Regions from separate parts of the Clostridium sp. SY8519 genome, predicted to be linked through region 2. Evidence: riboswitches for the same ligand, from Rfam matches in the RefSeq annotation. Region 2 holds a riboswitch; the other holds the start of a gene.

Region 1 (7,557 bases), 440 kb from region 2:
AAGAGCCTGCAGAGATCTGTATGCATCGATCTGTAACAGCAAAAGTGGGATCTGTACAGAAAAAAAGATTTGTAATAGAAAAAAGGGATCTGTTTCTGCCCCAGATCCCCGGAAAGGAGCCATCCACAGAGGAAGGGCTCCTTTTCTTTTTCCTGTTTGAATGACGGATCTTCCGTTTTCCGGAGAATTTCCGGAAGCTTTTTACCGTGCGCCCTTCTGTTTCCTCGTTTTCCAGAGTACCAGTACGACGATAACGCCTGCCGCGCACAGGATACCGGCAGTTATTCCCGGGAGAAAAGCGGATCTGCCGGAAGCAGCATCTGTCCCGCCGCCGGACTGTTCCGAAGACACATTCCGGTAGTCGGCGTTCGCAAGAGTCTTGATTTTGCTGTAGCTGTAACCGGTGTTTGTCTTTGTGATCAGCTTTTGATCAACAGCATCCTTGATTGCATCATAGGATACCAGCGTTCCGGATAATGGAAAAAGCTTCGTGGCTTTCCCGTGTTCCACAGAGACTGCGAGGGCGCCGTGCAGCCCCGGGAGGGAATCGACAGCAATCAGATCGCCGTTTACGGAATCAGCGGCCTGTTTCACGGTTTCGGTGATCACAGGATCCGGATGGACCGTTACAGAAGTGCAGTACCAGGTGCCGATTTTATGCTGAAAGTCTTTGATTTCCTTGTCTGTCAGGTTTTCTTTCTCGCTGTCTGTCAGTGGCTTTCCCTTCTCCAGACATACTTCCAGGCTGGTTTTCCCGGAATGTAAGATCACTTCATAAATATAATGATTCTCAGCGTCAGAAGCTTTCAGCAGCTGCTGCAGACTGCCTGCGGAATCATCCTTCAGGGAAAAAACGTCCGTATTTGTGTATACTTTTACAAATTCATCCAGGCTCAGTTTCTTCACCGGGCTGGCGGAAGCGTCTTCCGCTTCCAATATGGCATTGGCATCCGATAAAATAGCTTTTTCAGCGGACAGGATCCCTTCCCGATCTTCCTTTGACATGGTAAAACAGGTTTTTTCCTGCCGGGTTTCCGCGGCAAACGCCGGGATGCAGCAGGCTGCCGTGAGAATCAGACAGAGCGTGACGGCAAACAGGTTCTTTTTCTTCATTTTTACCACCGCCTTTACTTTGAAAAACGACAAGTACCGGTGCGTGTTCCATTCGTTTTGTGTACAAAGGAGTATATTTATACAATTATTATATAAAAAAATAGTTGTTTGTCATCTGCGAAAATGCATATCTTTTGTTTGCGTATGATGCATTTTCTCGATAACATTCAGAAAAAACAGGAACGAGAAAAAGAAAGGGCACAGCCGAGGAGATACCCGGCTGTGCCCTTTCTTCCGAAATGGGAAATCCTTTGCGCGGATCCGTGGATCCGGCATCGGCGTTCCGTTTGCCTGCTGCATCGGTTCCGCGCTTACGCGAGACTGCTGCGTCCGGACAGGTGATGCTGATGCTCCGGTGTCGGTCTGTGGAAAGTTCCGGTCAGTGTGTCGACAGCGACCCTGGCCAGTACGGCTGCGATCAGGAGGCAGACAGCTACCAGTACATTAAAGCCCGGATTTGCCAGTGTCAGATCAAAGCTGAAACGGAAGATCAGCGGAAACAGTGCTGCGACTGCAGCGAGAATTAATTCAACGATACCTTGTGTTCTTGTGTTTTTCATAGTAAAAACCCCTTTCTCTGAAATTGTTTATTTTCAGGAAATAACAAATAAGATGAAACCTGTATTTGTGAATTTCTTTTTGTTGACTCTATTATAGGCGGATGTCCGGAAATGTCTAACATGGAATTGTTTGCGGTTGAAAACAAAAAGTAATGACAATAAGAAGTAGCATACTTTTTGTTTGACTAATTCAAAAAAGTTTGATTCTATGTTATATTATGATAAAAATGGCAAAGTGTGCAGGATCCAAAAGGGGATGATGAAGTGAATCACATACGAAGAAACAGGGGAAAACACTTCCGGTTATGGCAGAAAGGGAAGGCCGCCGGAATGCTGAGCATCTGCTGCGCCATGCTTCTTCTGGTACTGGCGGTTGCTGTGCCGTCGGCAGATGCCGCGGCTTCGTCGGAGCCGTCCGGACAAAGTGTGACAGCGGAAAAGCACAGAAAGACGGATGCAATGCCCTGGAATGGAAACCGACGGATACAACCGGTATCTGATGGAAAACTTCGGTTCCGATACTTCTGGGGGAACAAAGATTGCGGCTTACGCGCTGCATTCGGTGACCACACATCAGGATGCCAGGGACATCACGGTTTCGGAGGCGCATTATACGCTGACCAATACGCTGACAGAAACGACAGCCGCCGAAATTCGCGCCAGGAAGGTCCTGCTGGGCGGTACGCTGACAGACGGAGCATTTACCTTCCAGGCGGTTCCGGTGGATCGGAACGGCGATATGCTGAGCGGAGCGTCGGCGGTATCTGCAAAAAATGACGCAGACGGAAAAATTTCCTTTGCCATTCCGAAACTGTCGCCGGGAACCTATTATTATAAACTGACGGAGCAGCAGGGAAAAGAAGAGCATATTGCATATGACAAATCCGTCTATTATGTGAAAATTGAGATTTCCTCTGACCTGCAAAGTACGATTACTTATTATGACAGCAGCTGGAAAAAGCTGGATGGAGCAATGACCTTTTACAATACAACGGCTTATGTGCTGCCGGAAGCCGGCGGACCCGGAACCAGAGCATGGATGCTGGGCAGGATCGCCTTGATTCTGGCTGCGGCGCTGCTGGGAGCAGGTATTATTAAGAAAAGAAGCTGAGAAGTGAAAATGAGTTCTATGCTGCTCTGTTTGATACAGCAGGAAAAAAGAAACAGATAAAGATATAGGAATCGCACTATGCAGAATCGGCATACGAAAGCGGAAGAAAAAGCCGCCGCATTTGTTGACTCTGCATGGTGCAGATGATAATATTTTATTATACGAATCAAAACTTAATGTCCGACCAGTGCCGCTGCTCTAAGGGCGGCGGATAATAGGGAACCGGGTGAGAATCCCGGACGGTCCGACCACTGTAAACAGGGAGCACACCTGAGGGATCCCATTGAAGGAAGTCTGTCACATGACATGTCTGTGGCTTGTTTCTTTGAGAAGGGTCAGGTGCGCAGAGATCTGTAAGCCAGGAAACCTGCTGGATGGAAAAGAACATGGCGTATTTTCGGAAAAGTGTGCCATAAGTTTGCCGTCAGCGGTGTCTGATCGGCAGACGTTTTCTGCACACCTGAATTCCAGCCGGAAGGAGGGTGTTTTTATGTTATAAGAGCCTTTGCTGAAGCTCTTTTATAACATAGGATCAGGCGGACTTGGGCCGTCCAGCGGCGGAGCCTGTCTGCGCAGGTTTCGTGTCAGCCGGGGGTTAGGGACGGATACCAGACCGGCCGGGGGTTGGTTTTGATGGATAACTGCAGGTATTGCATCAGGGAAAATGGAGGAGAGATCATGAAGTTCAAAAAAGCGCTTACTGTAATTCTGGCAGCATCGGTGATGGCTACATCTTTTGGGGTGCCGGCGATGGCAGCGGGGCAACCCGTAATCGATAAGGAGCAGAAGACAGAGATTACAGCGGCGAATGTGAAGAAAATTACCGGAAAGATTGCGGCTATGACGGAGCAGGACGGAAAAAAATATATTAATGAGAACAACTGCCCGATGCTGGTAGCCGGCTTGATCGGGGAGATCTATATTCATCCGAAAAAAACACCGGCGGAACAGAAGGCCCAGCAGGTCATTACAGAGAAAATGGCTAAATTGGCCAAATATGCCTACAATCAGCTTTCCGAAGAAGAAAAAGCTGCTGTACCGGAGATACCGGAAGGTTATGAATATCCGGGCGCAGGCGGAGCAGATTACTTTGTAAGCACCGGGGACGCGTCGAAAGACAACCCGTTAAATACAGCGCCGACCAAGGACAAGGAGATCATTGTAGCAAGTTTCGGCACCAGCTATACGGACAGCCGGATCAAGACCATCGGCGGAATTGAGAAGGCCATCACCAAAGCGTATCCGAAGTATGATGTCAGACGGGCATTTACTTCTCAGGTAATTATCAACCACATCCTGGCAAGAGATGAGGAACACATCAATACGATTCGGGAGTCCCTGGAGCAGGCAAAGAAAGCCGGGGTAAAAGAAGTGATTATTCAGCCGACGACTCTGATGAGCGGTACCGAGTATGATCTTCTGGTGAATGACGTGAAGGACAATAAAGGATCCATGACAGTGACGATTGCCAAACCGCTGCTGAATACAGACGCGGACCGAAAGGCAGTGGCACAGAATATAGCTTCTGCAGCGGCAAAGTCGGCAGGTTTTCAGTCTGTCAGCGATGCAAAAGATACGGCCTTTGTCTTTATGGGGCACGGCACCAGCCACGAGGCGAAAGCCACTTACACAGTAATGCAGCAGGTATATGATTCCCTGGGATACAAAAACGTGTTTGTAGGAACGGTAGAAGGAGAGCCGGAATCCACGTCTCTGGAAAACACAATCAAAAAAGTACAGGACGACAAGAAGTATAAAAATGTGGTGCTTCGCCCGCTGATGGTGGTAGCCGGCGACCATGCCAATAATGATATGGCTGGGGATGATGAGGATTCCTGGAAGACCGGATTTATAAATAAAGGATTTGCCGTGATGCCGCAGATCAACGGACTGGGAGAAATTTCGGAAGTTCAGCAGATCTATGTGTCACACGTGAAAGACGCCATCGAAAAAGCAGCCGCAGCAAAGAAAGCGGAAGAGGCAAAGAAGGCAGCCGCAGCAAAGAAAGCAGCCGCAGCAAAGAAAAAAGCAGCGGAAAAGAAGGCAGCCCGTGCGTTCAAGGCCAGAAAAGTCGGCGGTCTGAAAGTAAAGGGAAAGAAAAAAGCGGTAAAAGTAACCTTTAAAAAAGTGAAGGGCGCCAAGAGTTATACGGTTGCTTATAAAGTCGGCAAAGCAAAGAAATGGAAATATAAAACCATCAAGAGCACGAAGCTGACGCTGAAAGCAAAATCCAGGAAAAAAGTAAAAGTAACCGTAAAGGCAAACACGAAAATCGGCGGAAAGAAATACAGCACCAAATATGCGAAGTCGAAATCGGCAAAAACACGGTAATTGCGCGTAAAGAATGCTGCATGCACCGGTGGGAGAAAGATAGAACAACAGCCCATTGAGGAAAGGACGAATCAGATGAAAAAGAAAAAAATAATGACAGTACTTATGACAGCTGCCTTGGTTGCAGCTACAGCGGCAACACCGGCTCTGGCGGCAGGCAGCGCGTCCGCGTCCGCCCGGAGTGCCGGGAGTGTGCATACAGCAGCAGCTCCGGTAAAATATGTGGACGGGGTGTATCGGACAGGCATTCAGATTAGTAATACACAGATGATCTCAGTCGCGGATGTTGATCATGACACCTGTGAAGTGACTGTGAAAAATGGGAATGAGTATACGGTAAAACTGCGTCTGAACAGCAGTGGATATGCATACCTGTATCCGGGAACTGCAGAGCAGGCAGCAGCAGCGGATGAATCCGCCTGGGCGCCAAAAGTGGAGGACAGTGCCGGATATGCAACCTATACATTCAAGGTTTCTTCGCTGGATACCGAATTATCCTTTGCAAAGTGCTCGAAAAGGAATCTGGAAGCAAATCATGGAAATGGGCATTCTCTGCTTGTCACGGAGGAAGGGAAACTTCATGGAAAACAGATTTGGTATGATATGACAGTAAAAATCTCTTCCGCCGGTCTGACCACAGAGGCTGAGGCAGCCGCAAAAAAAGCGGCAGCAAAGAAAGCGGCTGAGAAAAAGGCAATTCGCGCATTCAAGGCCAAAAAAGTCAGCGGGCTGAAAGTGAAAAGTAAGAAAAAAGCGGTAAAAGTGACCTTTAAAAAAGTAAAAAGCGCCAAGAATTATACCGTTGCTTACAAAGTCGGCAAGGCAAAGAAGTGGAAATACAAAACCGTGAAAAGCGGCAGCCTGACACTGAAAGCAAAATCCAGAAATGTGGTAAAGGTGAAAGTGAAAGCCAACACGAAGATCGGCAAAAAGACATACAGCACAAAATACACCAAAACAAAATCCGCCAAAACCCGCTAACCCCATCAGACCGGCGGATACCAGACCGTCAGATCCGATACCGGACAGAGGATAACGTGACCTTACACAGATGTACATGCAGAACTGCGGCACGGCTGCAGTTCTGCATGTGCGTTGTGCGTTTAGCAGAAAACAGCGAAACAGGAGAGAAAAGGGGATACGTATGAAAAACTGGAAAGTAAAAGTACTGACCGCTATGCTGGCAGCATCCGTCGCAGGGACTCCGATGACAGCTTTTGCCGGGGATACGGCCGGCGGCGAGCATGCAGCCGGACAGCAGGAAGCCGCAGCATCAGCAGCAGAGCCCGCAGAGAAAACAGCTGCGGCAGAAAGCAGTCATACGGCAGGCCATTCCACAGCCGGCAGTGCATCCAAAGAAGCAGAGACGGCAGGCAGTTCGGCCGCCGCAGACAGTAAGACAGAAACCGGCAGCAGTCAGGAGCAGCGGAAGGAAAAGGCAGAGAAAGGAACTTCTGCCAGCAGTACCTCGTCTGAAAAAGAGGCGGCTCAGAAAAACAGCGCGTCGAAAAGTGAAACCGCGGAGAAAGACAGTGGTTCCGGGAAAGTATCATCCCAAAAGAAAAACAGTGAAACTGACGGGAAGGATGAGGTGGAAGCAAAGAAGAAAGCCGCTTCTTCCGCAAAGAAGAAAACTGTCTCCAAGGCTCCGGCTTCCAGACAGGATGAAAATGCAGGAGCGGTAACGGTTCGGGGCACTTCACGCATTGACAACAGCACCACGCTGCCGGACGGGAAATATTCCCTTGCGGCATCTGATTTTATATTTGGCGGCGCCACCGGCAAGGCAAAGATCAGCTGCACATCGGTTTTAGTGGAAAATGGCAGGGCATACGCGATTTTTAAAACGTCCAGTCAGAATATGACCCATTTTTATATGGGGGAAACCGCCTCAAATAAAGAGGATCCGGCACTGTACAACAAGGATACCGGCGCCATGGGTACAGACGTCTATGCCATCAGCGATCAGCAGGCCAAAGTACCGGTGGATCTGAATAACATCATGCATTTTTCGGCACGTACGGAAGCAATGACAGAAGAAAATCGCTGGATTAACTACACCTGTAAAATCACGCTGGCGGAACCCATCGCAGACGGCCGGACGGCAGCCGTGGATAATGCTGCAGATGTGCCGGATGGCGTCTATAAACCGGATGCTTTCCGGTTTTCCGGAGGAATCGGTAAGTTAACGATCAGCTGCGGACGGGTGGAAGTCAGCGGAGGAAAGGCGTATGCCACCCTGGTGTTTTCCAGCGAGTCTATTACACAGGTTTATGCCAACGGCTTGAAATATCCGCCGAGTACACAGCCAGGGACGCTTTCGTCTTTCCGGATCCCGGTTAAAGTGAACGGAGATACAACGATCGTTGCTACTACTACCAAGATGGGAGGAAAAGACATATCGTATGTGGTTTCCACATTTTTGAGTAAGAATTCCCAAAA
Region 2 (7,557 bases):
CGGCCACTTAATTTCCTGCATGAACGCAGCCATCATTATCGGCATGTGCTGCCTGGAGCTTGAAACCATCGCTGTCACTTTTCAGCTGATGACCGGCTGGTCCTTCACCGTCTGTGCCATTATTGGAGGCATTATCGCCGTACTTTACGTACTCCTGGCCGGTATGAAAGAGATCGCCTGGCTGAACTTAATCAACGCCATTTTAATGTATGTAGCCTTAATCGTCGTGTTTATCGCCCTGTGCTTCCGTCTGCCCGGCGGGTGGGATGCCGTGGAGTCCACCATGAAGGCTTCCCCGGACACCTCCTGGATGACCAGCCTCTTTGGCAATCCGGCCCTGATCGTCGGTTTCGCGATTCCTACCGCTCTGGGCGCCTCTCTGTTCCACGGTGTGGCACAGACCGGATACCAGCCGGTAGCTACCGCCCGAAACAATAAAGAAGTCAAAAAATCCCTCTGGTTTGCGGGTCCTATCAACGGATGCTTCTGTGTGCTGCCCGCGCTGATCGGTGTCGCTGCCTTCTCCATCGCAGCCTTCCGTTCCGCAGGCGATATGATGATGACACCGGCCATGCTGGCCGCACTGCTGCCGAAACCGGTACTGGCGCTTCTGCTGGCTGGCTTCCTGGGCGTGGACCTGTCTTCCTTTGCAGTAATGTCCCTGGCGCCTGCCACCATTATTTCCCATGACATCTATACCCTGAAAAATCCAAAGGCTACCGAAGCGCAGAAAACCCGTCTGACCCGCATCATTATTGTGATCATCGGTGTGGTATCGGTGCTGATCTGCAACTTCCAGCCTGCAGTGGTCAATATGGTAAACTGGAGTTTCGCTTTTGGTATTCCGGTATTCGTCATGACCATCATCGGTCTGTGGTGGAAACGCTCGCAGAAAGCCTCCATCATTACCTTCATCATCACCTGGATTGTAGTGTGCATCTGGTCTACCTTCGGCCTGCAGGATCATCTGGGATGGGCGAACTTCCACGTATCCTACATGTCCCTGATTTTCTCAGTGATTGTCGGGATTATCTCCACGGCAGCCTGTGAAGGCAGACCCGGACTGTTTGTCAAAGCAAAAAACGCCGGCCCTGCAGCCGATTAAAGGAGGTATGTCTTATGCATATGTGTATTACAGCAATTATAGAAGTGGTCGTTCTGGTATTTGCCATTACCGCCGTGGGATTTGCTATCGGCAAATTAAACAAATTCGGAGACTCCGATGCCATTATCAGAGAGGAGGAGCGCTGATATGTCTACCACACAGATCTGGATGCTGTGCATTATTCTTGCCATGGTATTCTTTATGATTCTTACCTTTTCCTTCCATAAAGCCGGCCAAAAGGCCGCGGAAAAAGAAACAGCAGAAGGCTCCGGAAACGATACACAGAACCCTTCCGGAACCTGACCGTCTCCGGCTGAAACCATGTCGGAAATAACAGTACTGCATTGCAGCTTACAAAGCCCCCGGCGTCAGCAAAAACTGCCAAACGCCGGGGGCTTCCCTGTCTGTATCCCAAACTGAATGTTTTTATTCCTCAATTCCGTGGATCTCCTCATCCTCCAGTCCCAGAACTTCGTTCATCTTCTGAAGAAAGACCGCGATTAAGGGATTGTAATTGTGCTGGTTCCAGCACAGAACCAGGGACGGATCCCAGTTGCTGTCCATTTCATAAAATTTCACTTCCCGGTTGTTTTTCAGTTCGCAGCGGGAATCCAGAATCGTTACGCCGATTCCTGCCTCGATCCAGAGGATCTGCTCCTCCAGGGAAGTGGCATAAACGGCCTGGGGCACAAACCCATGCCTCTTGCACAGATCAAAAATCAGTCCGGAAGACTCCGGATTGTCCTCCGGGGAAATCATGACGAATTTCTCATCTTTCAGATCCTCCAGAACCAGATCTTCCCGGGCTGCCAGCGGATGATAGCGGCTGAGCACAATATGGTCTCTGGAATGATCCACATACTGATAGACGATGCTTTTTTTCCGTTCGATTTCAAACTGCAGCGTAAATACCAGGTCCAGGTCCCCGGCATACAGCCCGTCCAGAAGCGAAGAAAATGACCCCTGGGTAAACCAAAGATCCACATTCGGATGATTTTTCTGAAAATCATGATAGATCAGGGGCATAAAATCCGCGATATTCGTCTGTGAAAGCACACCGATTTTCAGCCGGCCGCTGAGTCCGGCCTGAATCTTTTCCGCCCGGGCCACCTGACCGGTATAGGACTCATAGATTGACGAAAATCCCTCAAACAGTGATATTCCCGCCGGAGTCAGATGAATTCCGCTTCCGGTGCGGACAAAAAGCTGGATATTCAGCTCTTCCTCCATATTACGGATATGGCGGCTCAGCGCCGGCTGGGTAATAAACAGCTGTTCCGCCGCTTTTGTAAAACTGAGGCACTTCGCCACAGCGATAAAATATTTGATCTGTGCAATCGTCATGTCTGCTGTCCCTGTCTGCCCGAGGGTTCCTCCTTTACCTGTGTTCACTCATTACAAATATTGTACCATTGGAGAAATTTTCAGGTCATACCAGATATGCATAGGGTTATTCCAGTTCTTCATACGCTTCCACACGAATCTGCTCAAAGGTGCTCATTGTATGATACACTGCCGCCGACAGATCCAGCAGCGGGAACAGGGCCACCGCGCCGGTTCCCTCTCCCAGATGCATCCGGCCGTGGATCATGGGATCCCGGCCCAGAGCCTCCATTACCATCCGGGTCGCCGGCTCTTCCGACAGATGGGAGACCAGTATGGCATCCGCGCAGGCCGGCGCCAGGCGGATGGCACAGAGTGCCGCCACGGCAGAAATGAACCCGTCTGCCACCACCGGGATTCCCCAGGCCGCGCCTCCCAGACAGACGCCGGTAAGTCCGGCGATATCAAAACCGCCCACCTTCGCCAGCACATCCACCGGATCCCGGGGATCGGGACTGTTTTTCCGAATCCCCTGGCGGATGGCGGCCACTTTGCGGCGCAGTCCTTCTGTGGTCAGGCCGGCGCCTCTGCCGGTCACCTGCTCCGGGTCCACATCCAGAAGCACGCTGGTCACCGCGCTGCTGGTGGTGGTGTTGCCGATGCCCATCTCGCCGGTGGCCAGAATCTCATAGCCCTGTTCCTTCAGTTCCCTTACTTTGGCAATGCCCACTTCGATGGCAGCCACGGCCTCTTCCCGGCTCATGGCCGGTCCTTTGGTGAAATTGGCTGTTCCATAGGCAATCTTATGTTTTTCCACACGGGGCGTATCCACGGCCATGCCGATATCAATGGGGAAAATATCCGTTCCGCTCTCCCGGCACATAATTGCCGCGCAGGAGTTCGCGTCCAGAAAATTTTCCGCCACGATGGCGGTTACTTCCTGTCCGGTCTGGGTGACGCCTTCCTCCACGACGCCGTTATCGGCACACATGATCACCAGCCCCTTTTTCCGGATGCTTATCCGCGGATCCCTCTGAATCCCCGCGATCTGCACCAGCAGATCCTCCATTTTCCCCAGGCTGTGCAGCGGCTTGGCTATGCCGTCCCAGCGGCTCTGGCATTCCCGGGCTGCCGCCCGGTCCGCGGGCCGGATCGCCCGGATGGTTTCTTCCAGCTGTCCCATACGATCTTCTCCTTAAAAAAACAGACCGGTGTGTGGACGCACACCGGTCAGCATGAGGGTTGTCAGGTGAAACCGCATCTGTATGTTATGGACAAAGTAACAGCGATTTCGCGCAACATAAGTAAATGCAGCGGCTGTAACGGCTGATCCTTCCGCCGGGGTGGACAGCCCCGCCGGACGTTCTGTCTGCCGCAGCCCTGTGCTCCGGAGTCTGCTCCGGTTCCCATCAGCTGCCGCGGGCAAGAAAAAAGCCCTTACCGCATAATACTACGAGTAAAGGCGTACGTGCTTCCGCATCTGTCATACACAGCCAATTACTCGTGGCTTCGAATCACGGGATAAACCCTCTGTGATCCGTCGTGTCTGCCTCAGGCAGGTCTCCTGACTCGCAGATCTGCGCTCCGCCTCCTTCCCGGTCTCCCAGTGGCTCCGGCTTCGCTCCCTGCTTACAGTGACGAGTTCGTACAGGATTCGCACCTGTTTCCCTTTTCACCGGTCTATGCGCTGCATATCCCGGCACCTGAGTGATATTCACTTCTTTTCCAGTATAGCTGAATTCCCCCGAAAAGTCCAGGGATTCCCGAACTTTTCGAAGGAGGGTATTCGGATGTATCCGAAAAGTATCCGACACTTATTTTTTGTATGCCTGCCGCAGCTTAAAAAAGCACACAGCTGGTATAGGTGATCGTCCCCGGCCCGTAATAATAGGGCGTATCCGCCGATTCACAGACTTCTGACACCACCAGCCCATAGGCTTCCATGGAAGTGATCATCCGGTCCGGAAAACGGCAGGGCGCATCCGGATAGGTACAGGTCTTGCAGATGCAGCAGGCGCCGGAAGACATCGGCAGATATCGCTCCTCCGCATCCAGTGCCTCCACGAAGGCCGCCAGCCGGGATTTCTGCTCTTCCTCGGTGCCCATCATGGTCTCCACGTCAAAGTCATCTTCCATGGCGCCGGTGGACTGCAGCAGAATGCCCCAGTCGTATCCCGATGCCTTTGCCCGGCTCTCCTCCAGGGTGCCGCAGGCCGGCGGGCAGCTCCAGCAGTTATCATATTTGTGACATTTGTCCGCGGCACACATGTCTCTGACTTCCTGTAAAAATCTCAGATCCGATGCCTGAAAAAATCCCCAGTGGGAAAATCCGCATTTTTCCGCGAGTTCCGCTGCCTGTTCTTTCGTCATCCTTACTCCTCCTCCCGGCATTCCGGGTCAAAAAACATATATTCCATATACAGATCGCCGAAATACGGGCTTTCGCTCAGCGCCACTTCCTTCGCTCCGGAAGCGGTCCGGGCAAAGCGCTCCCGCAGACTGTCATCCTCTGCCAGCATGACGGCGCCGGCCAGGGAACTGTTGCCCACCGCCGTGGTCCGATCCAGCAGCTCCTTCGGCAGCATGCCGATGCCGGCCGCTTTCCGCAGATTGATCTTCTGGCCGAATCCCCCGGCCAGATACAGTCTGCCGATCCGGTCATAGCTGATATCCCAGGTTCTGACCAGCGTCTCAATGCCCGCGCGGATGGCGGATTTGGCCAGCTGCACTTCCCGGATATCCTTCGCCGTCAGCACAATTCCTTCCGCCAGGGGAAATCCCTGTTCTTCATACGCGTCATCCAGGAGTCCCGTTTCGTCCACGATTTCCTCTTTCAGAAGCTCGTATACCGTCTCCAGGACTCCGGTTCCGCACAGTCCCACCGGCGGCCGGTCTCCAATGGTCCGGATGGAAGTTTTTCCATCCCGGATCTCCACTGCGCTGACAGCTCCCGGGATCCCGGCTACGCCGCACTGGATGTTTCCGCCCTCAAAAGCCGGGCCGGCGGCCGTGGAAGCCACCAGGATCTGATCCCGGTTGCCGATGGCCATTTCCCCGTTGGTGCCCAGATCTACCAGTATACAGATTTCCTCGCTCTGATCCATGCCGCAGGCCACAATTCCGCTGACAATATCCGCGCCCACATAGGTACTGATGCCCGGCATAATCAGAAGGTTTCCCTCCTGATGCAGGGAAATATCCACCGGCGTATAGGGCGCCACCCCCAGCGTGTCACAGGGCAGCCCCAGAAGCAGGTGCTCCATGGTCGTGTTGCCTGCCACCACCAGTTCCAGGGTGTCCGGGTCTTCGCCCAGCTGCCGGACCAGCTGCTGAAGGTCCGTCCGGATAGTTTTCTGCAGTTCTTCGCTTTTCCCGTCTGTAGACGCCTTGATCCGTGAGATCACGTCCGCGCCGTAGCTGCGCTGGTGATTGACGGATGTCCGGGTATCCAGGACCCTTCCATTGGTGCAGTCCACCAGCGACATGGCGATGGTGGTGGTACCGATATCCACCGCTCCTTTTTTCGCAATTTCCGCGCAGTTCTGCCCTGCTCCGGCACTGGTCCCTGCCGTCTGTCCCGCCTGCGGATCCGCCGGTTTCTGTTCGGTCCCATGGAAGTCAGCGGCAGCAATGATCTCATCTTCGGACTGATCCAGAAGAATTTCATACGTTCCCGTCACATAGCTTTCACAGGCCAGGCGCCAGCCTTCTGCCAGCTGCTCCGGTGTCAGCGCCTTTTCTTCCTGTTCTGTAACAGCCGGCGGTTCTGACAGGAAACGGATCCGGCATTTGCCGCAGGCTCCCCGCCCGCCGCAGTCCGCCGGAAGAAAGATTTCCTGCTGCTGCAGCTGCTCCAGTATGGATTTTTCCATGCCTTCCGATCGGGATCTCAGTCTTCTCATTTCGTTGTCTTCTCTTTCCGTTGAAAAAAGAGTCCTCACAAAACAATGCGAGGACTCTGCAAAAATCTGATTCTTATACGTATTCCAGTGCCTTGTCTGCCGCGCTTGTAGCATCTTCTGTATATGCGTCCGCGCCGACACTGTCAGCAAATTCCTGGGTCACAGGAGCTCCGCCTACCATGATCTTTAACTTGTCGCGCACACCCATCTCTTCTGCTGTCTTCACCACTTCGCCCAGCATCGGCATGGTGGTGGTCAGAAGGGCGGAACATGCCACGATGTGGCTGTCATTGTCAATGGCTGTCTGGATAAATTTCTCTGCCGGCACATCTACGCCCAGATCAATAACTTCGAAGCCTTTACCCTCAAACATCATCTTTACCAGATTCTTTCCGATGTCATGAAGATCGCCTTTTACCGTTCCCAGAACGATCTTGCCTCTGGATGTGCTGTCTCCGTCTGCCAGATAGGGCTTTAAGGTCTCAGCGCCTGCGTTCATCGCGCGGGCAGCTACCAGTACCTGGGGTACGAAGATTTCGTTTGCCTTGAATTTACGGCCGATGATGTCCATGCCGGCCAGCAGTCCGCCGCTTAAGATTTCGCTTGCGGGAATGCCTTCATCCAGTGCCTGCTGACATAATTTAACTACGTCTTTTCTTTTTCCCTTCTGAAGCATTTCAGAAATTTCGTCTAAAACTGCCATGATACTTTCCTCCTGATCTTATCCTCATGCGTTTGTTCCTCAGACTGTGTCCTCAGTCTGACCGGTTTCCGGTGCTGTATCAGGCCGCACCCTGCCTTTCGTGACACAGAAGCGTGCTGTCCGGACACGCCCTGCTTATGCCTGCAAGTATAGCAAATACCCAGTTCTTTCCTTTGTATTTTTTTTGCAGTATTTGGATTTTTTTCAGTCCTTCCATTTTGTACCCCTGTACAATTCTTCTGGAATTTCTCTGGTTTCTGTATTCCGATTTGTTATTTTGCCATTCCATTTAGTAATTGTATTAGATTTTTAAGAATGATATACTAATTACAAATTTGTTACCCGCTGTTTTTTTCAGTGTTTTCCGTATTTTTTTACAGGAAAACTGCTATTTTGAAGGAATTTGTTCCATGGAATCTTTTATCTTCAAATATCTGTCAAAAAAAGACATTACTGCCATGCTCACTGCATTCAACGCATGCACGGGACTGCATACCCAGCTGATCGATGACCGGGGCAAAATT

Evidence for each region. Region 2 has a riboswitch for cobalamin ahead of cobT (nicotinate-nucleotide--dimethylbenzimidazole phosphoribosyltransferase). Riboswitches for the same ligand answer to the same signal wherever they lie in the genome.
Region 1: linked by a shared signal. The riboswitch ahead of CXIVA_RS04195 (sirohydrochlorin cobaltochelatase) and the one ahead of cobT (nicotinate-nucleotide--dimethylbenzimidazole phosphoribosyltransferase) in region 2 are both predicted to bind cobalamin.

Annotation. Positions count from the first base shown of each region.
Region 1 covers NC_015737.1:887,639-895,195, reverse strand. The annotation lists gene CXIVA_RS04225 (hypothetical protein) at 202-1,113, opposite strand; gene CXIVA_RS04215 (hypothetical protein) at 1,425-1,673, opposite strand; gene CXIVA_RS14085 (hypothetical protein) at 1,979-2,173, shown strand; gene CXIVA_RS04205 (FctA domain-containing protein) at 2,143-2,784, shown strand; cobalamin riboswitch at 2,953-3,174, shown strand; gene CXIVA_RS04195 (sirohydrochlorin cobaltochelatase) at 3,463-5,115, shown strand; gene CXIVA_RS04190 (hypothetical protein) at 5,191-6,096, shown strand; gene CXIVA_RS04185 (hypothetical protein) at 6,260-7,557, shown strand, end outside.
Region 2 covers NC_015737.1:1,324,410-1,331,966, reverse strand. The annotation lists gene CXIVA_RS06305 (sodium:solute symporter family protein) at 1-1,105, shown strand, start outside; gene CXIVA_RS14485 (hypothetical protein) at 1,120-1,251, shown strand; gene CXIVA_RS14105 (hypothetical protein) at 1,253-1,408, shown strand; gene CXIVA_RS06300 (LysR family transcriptional regulator) at 1,532-2,449, opposite strand; gene cobT (nicotinate-nucleotide--dimethylbenzimidazole phosphoribosyltransferase) at 2,556-3,611, opposite strand; cobalamin riboswitch at 3,965-4,150, opposite strand; gene CXIVA_RS06290 (DUF2284 domain-containing protein) at 4,268-4,798, opposite strand; gene CXIVA_RS06285 (ASKHA domain-containing protein) at 4,801-6,330, opposite strand; gene CXIVA_RS06280 (corrinoid protein) at 6,404-7,033, opposite strand; gene CXIVA_RS06275 (PocR ligand-binding domain-containing protein) at 7,444-7,557, shown strand, end outside.